Regions from separate parts of the Streptomyces sp. NPDC048600 genome, predicted to be linked through region 1. Evidence: riboswitches for the same ligand, from Rfam matches in the RefSeq annotation. Region 1 holds a riboswitch; the other holds the start of a gene.

The links. A riboswitch is a leader RNA that binds a small molecule or an ion and turns the genes downstream of it on or off. The one in region 1 is predicted to bind ZMP and ZTP.
Region 2: another riboswitch for ZMP and ZTP. It lies ahead of ACZ6SQ_RS09225 (bifunctional 5,10-methylenetetrahydrofolate dehydrogenase/5,10-methenyltetrahydrofolate cyclohydrolase); the one in region 1 lies ahead of ACZ6SQ_RS16215 (glycine hydroxymethyltransferase).

What each region holds. Positions count from the first base shown of each region.
Region 1 is NZ_JBVJGZ010000010.1:91,173-93,545, reverse strand. Features, by position in the region: gene rocD (ornithine--oxo-acid transaminase) at 1-862, opposite strand, end outside; ZMP/ZTP riboswitch at 968-1,056, shown strand; gene ACZ6SQ_RS16215 (glycine hydroxymethyltransferase) at 1,091-2,373, shown strand, end outside.
Region 2 is NZ_JBVJGZ010000005.1:262,503-264,875, forward strand. Features, by position in the region: gene ACZ6SQ_RS09220 (glycosyltransferase) at 1-657, opposite strand, end outside; gene ACZ6SQ_RS09225 (bifunctional 5,10-methylenetetrahydrofolate dehydrogenase/5,10-methenyltetrahydrofolate cyclohydrolase) at 737-1,591, opposite strand; ZMP/ZTP riboswitch at 1,614-1,699, opposite strand; gene ACZ6SQ_RS09230 (hypothetical protein) at 1,778-2,047, opposite strand; gene ACZ6SQ_RS09235 (nuclear transport factor 2 family protein) at 2,035-2,373, opposite strand, start outside.

The DNA.
Region 1 (2,373 bases):
CGCCGAACGTCGACCCGTGCTCCCCGGGCCGGAACACCCCGAGCACCTCCTCGCTCGACACCACCGCCGACACCGGCACGATCCCGCCGCCCAGCGCCTTGCCCAGCACATACATGTCCGGCACGACCCCCTCGTGCTCGCACGCGAAGGTCCGCCCCGTGCGCCCGAGCCCGGACTGGATCTCGTCCGCCACGAACAGCACGTTCCGCTCCCGGGTCAGCCTGCGGACCTCCGGCAGATAGCCGGCCGGCGGCACGATCACCCCCGACTCGCCCTGGATCGGCTCCAGCAGCACCGCCACCGTGTTCTCCGTCAGCGCCGACCGCATCGCCGTCAGATCCCCGTACGGCACGATCTCGAAGCCCGGCGTGTACGGCCCGAAGTCCGCCCGCGCCTCGGGGTCCGTCGAGAAGCTGATCACCGTCGTCGTGCGGCCGTGGAAGTTGCCGCCCGCGACGACGACCTTCGCCATCTCCGCGGGCACGCCCTTGACCCGGTACCCCCACTTCCGGGCGGTCTTCACCGCCGTCTCCACCGCCTCCACGCCGGTGTTCATCGGCAGCACCGTCTCCATGCCGCACAGGTCCGCGAGCTCCGTGCAGAAGGCGGCGAAGCGGTCGTGGTAGAAGGCCCGCGAGGTCAGCGTCACCCGGTCCAGCTGCGCCTTCGCCGCCTCGACCAGCCGCCGGTTGCCGTGCCCGAAGTTGAGCGCCGAGTAGCCGGCCAGCAGATCCAGGTACCGCCTCCCCTCCACATCCGTCATCCACGCCCCGTCGGCCGTGGCCACCACCACCGGCAAGGGGTGGTAGTTGTGCGCGCTGTGCGCCTCTGCGGCGGCGATGAGGGCGTCGGTGGCGGTCATGGCGTCTCCCGGAGGTGTGGCAGACAAATGAGGGCAGACCTACCTTCTATCGTCGCCCGCATGGTGGACGCGGGAGCCGCGCGCGAGGAACCGCCCGGTAGGCTGGCCGAGGGCCGTGACTGGCGCGCTGGGATGGGACCGACCATCGGGGAGCGGCTCGTGTGAGATCAGTGCCGTGCGCCTGGGCCAGCCGTGAACCGTGACCACACACGCCGTCCGGAGGCCGACATGCCCGAGCAGCAGCCCCTCTCCACCGAGTCCACCGCCTTCCGCGCGGCCCTCGACGTGATCCGCGCCGTCGAGCCGCGCGTCGCCGACGCCATCGGCCAGGAGGTCCACGACCAGCGCGAGATGCTCAAGCTGATCGCCTCCGAGAACTACGCCTCCCCGGCGACTCTCCTCGCGATGGGCAACTGGTTCAGCGACAAGTACGCCGAGGGCACCGTAGGCCGCCGCTTCTACGCCGGCTGCCGCAACGTCGACACGGTCGAGGCGCTCGCCGCCGAGCACGCCCGTGAGCTGTTCGGCGCCCGGCACGCGTACGTGCAGCCGCACTCCGGCATCGACGCCAACCTCGTCGCCTTCTGGGCGGTCCTCGCCGACCGCGTCGAGGTCCCCTTCCTGGAGAAGACCGGGGCCCGCCAGGTCAACGACCTCACCGAGGCCGACTGGGCCGAGCTGCGCCAGGCCTTCGGCAACCAGCGCATGCTCGGCATGTCCCTGGACGCCGGCGGCCACCTGACCCACGGCTTCCGCCCGAACATCTCCGGCAAGATGTTCGACCAGCGCTCCTACGGCACCGACCCGGCCACCGGCCTGATCGACTACGACGCCCTGCGCGCCCAGGCCCGCGAGTTCAAGCCGCTGATCATCGTCGCCGGCTACTCCGCCTACCCCCGTCTGGTGAACTTCCGGATCATGCGCGAGATCGCCGACGAGGTCGGTGCCACGCTCATGGTCGACATGGCCCACTTCGCGGGCCTGGTCGCCGGCAAGGTCCTCACCGGCGACTTCGACCCGGTCCCGCACGCCCAGATCGTCACCACCACCACCCACAAGTCGCTGCGCGGCCCGCGCGGCGGCATGGTCCTGTGCGACGACTCCCTCAAGGACCAGGTCGACCGCGGCTGCCCGATGGTGCTCGGCGGCCCGCTCCCGCACGTCATGGCCGCCAAGGCCGTGGCCCTCGCCGAAGCCCGCCGGCCCTCCTTCCAGGACTACGCCCAGCGCATCGTCGACAACTCGCGCGCCCTCGCCGAGGGTCTGATGAAGCGCGGCGCGACCCTGGTCACCGGCGGCACGGACAACCACCTCAACCTGATCGACGTGGCCACCTCCTACGGCCTCACCGGCCGCCAGGCCGAGGCCGCCCTGCTGGACTCCGGCATCGTCACCAACCGCAACGCGATCCCGGCCGACCCGAACGGCGCCTGGTACACCTCCGGCATCCGCGTCGGCACCCCGGCCCTGACCACCCGCGGCCTCGGCACCGCCGAGATGGACGAGGTGGC
Region 2 (2,373 bases), on a different contig from region 1:
GTCCAGGCCGGGCCGCCAGTCGCGCGGGCGGGGCACCACCAGCGGGCTGTAGCCGTGCTGCACCGGCCAGCGCCGCCGTTCCCGGTCCCGGCGCAGGGCACCGGCGCGGACGGCGGGCAGTCCCAGCCCGGCCCGTACGCCGGGCACGACGGCCGCGAAGACCTGTTCCACGGCGGCGTTCACCCCGTGTCCGGCGACCCGGTTGGCGACACCGCCGAGGGAACGGTCGCCCAGCAGGGGTGGCCCGAACTCCCGGGTGGGGGCTATCGGCTGGAGGTTCAGGCCCAGACTCGGCAGCGCGAGGCCCTCCGCCACGGCCAGGCCCAGCGGGGCGACCGGCGCGGCCAGCAACAGCACGTCGGCGGCGCGCGCGGCGGCCACCAGGTCCTCCGTCATCCGGCCCATCACGGCCCGGGCCATCGACGCCATCCGCAGCAGCTTCCCCGCGCCCGTCGAACTGCGGTGCAGTCTCCGTCCGCGCGGGGACTCCAGTTCGTCCTTCGGATCGACCGGCAGCCCGTGGAAGCGCACCCCGGACCCGGCCACCAGCGGCTCGAACCTCGCGTGGGTCACCAGGGTCACCTCGTGACCGGCGCGCACCAGACCGTGCCCGAGACCGGTGAACGGGGCCACGTCGCCCCGGGAACCCGCTGTCATGATCGCGACTCGCACGGGGGGAGTATGCCCACCTCGCGGCCCGCCCAACGGCAGCCCGCCCCGGACGCGCCGGATCCGGCTACTCCGCGACGCCGAGCTGCCGGGCGGCCGCGTCCACCGTCTGCTCCAGCAGCGTGGCGATGGTCATCGGGCCGACACCGCCGGGCACGGGCGTGATCAGCGAGGCCCGCTCGACGGCCGAGTCGAAGTCGACGTCACCGACGTTGCCCGCGTTGTAGCCGGCGTCGATCACGACCGCGCCGGGCTTGATGTCCTGGCCCTTGATCAGCCGCGCCCGGCCCACCGCGGCGACCACGATGTCCGCCTCGCTCACTGCCGCGGACAGATCCCGGGTCCGGGAGTGGCAGTAGGTCACCGTGGCGTCCCGGGCGAGCAGCAGCATGCCCGCCGGCTTGCCCAGGATGGCACTGCGGCCCACCACCACGGCGCGCTTGCCGGAGGGGTCGACGTCGTACGCGTCGAGCAGCCGCATGATGCCGCCGGGCGTGCAGGACACGAAGCCGGGCAGGCCGAAGCTCATCGTGGCGAAGGAGGCGAAGGTGACGCCGTCGACGTCCTTCTCCGGTGCGACGGCCTCGAACGCGGCCCGCTCGTCGATGTGTTCGCCCATCGGGTGCTGGAGCAGGATGCCGTGCACGGCCGGATCGGCGGACAGCTCCCGCAGCGTGGCGACCAGTTCCCCGGTGGTGGTCGTCGCGGGCAGCTCGACGTGCCGCGAGGCGATCCCGGCCGTGCGGCAGCGGTTCTGCTTCATCCGGACGTAGGTGACGGAGGCCGGGTCCGCGCCGACGAGCACCGTCGCCAGACACGGGGCGGTGCCGGTGCGGGCGGTGAGGTCCGCGGCGCGCCTGCCGGTCTCCTCGACGATGGTGCGGGCGAGCGCGGTGCCGTCCATGAGGCGTGCCTGAGCCATGATCCACTCCTGGGTCGATCGATCTCGTCGCCCAGGCGCACGGCATGTCAGTGGATGAGGACCGCTCCCCGGTGGTGCTCCACCTCAGCGCCAGTCACGGCCCACGGTCAGCCTAACCGAGGCCTCCGCCCCTTGCGGCGCCGGCCCCGGTCACCTCGGACGGGCCGGTCACTTCGGCCGACCCGGTCACCTCGGCCGGCCCCGGCGCAGGGGCCGGGCCGAGGGGAGCGGGCGCGGCACGCGGGAGGACCGGACGGCGGCGAGCGGGTGCGGCCGGGCGCGGCGCAGCAGGGTCCGCAGCGCGGCCACGGCCATCTGCTGCCGCGCCACGGCGGCCGGCCCCGAGCGGCGGGCCCGGCGCGCGGGGGCCGGTGCCAGCCCCGCGCGCGCCGAGAAGCTCCAGCTCATCCGGGTGCTGAACCGGATGAGCGGCAGGCGGCGCGCTATTCGTCCCATGCCTGGATCATGATCTGCTCGACGATCTTGCCGTCCCGCAGCCGGATCATCGACTCGGAGAGCACCCGGACACCGTCCGGGTACAGACACGACTCGCTGTAGGCGGCCCGGTCGCCCTGGACGATGCACTCCTCCATCTTGTGCGTCATGTCCCGGCTGTAGACGTCGTTGAGCATGGCTTCGATCTGGTCGCGGCCGTGCATGACCATGGGATGGCTCGGCTGGGTGTTGCGGTCGACGACCCGCAGTTCCGCGTCGTCGGCGTAGAGCGACATCAGGCCGTCCGCCGACTGGCCTTCCAGACCCCGGCGCAGTGTGTCGGCGCT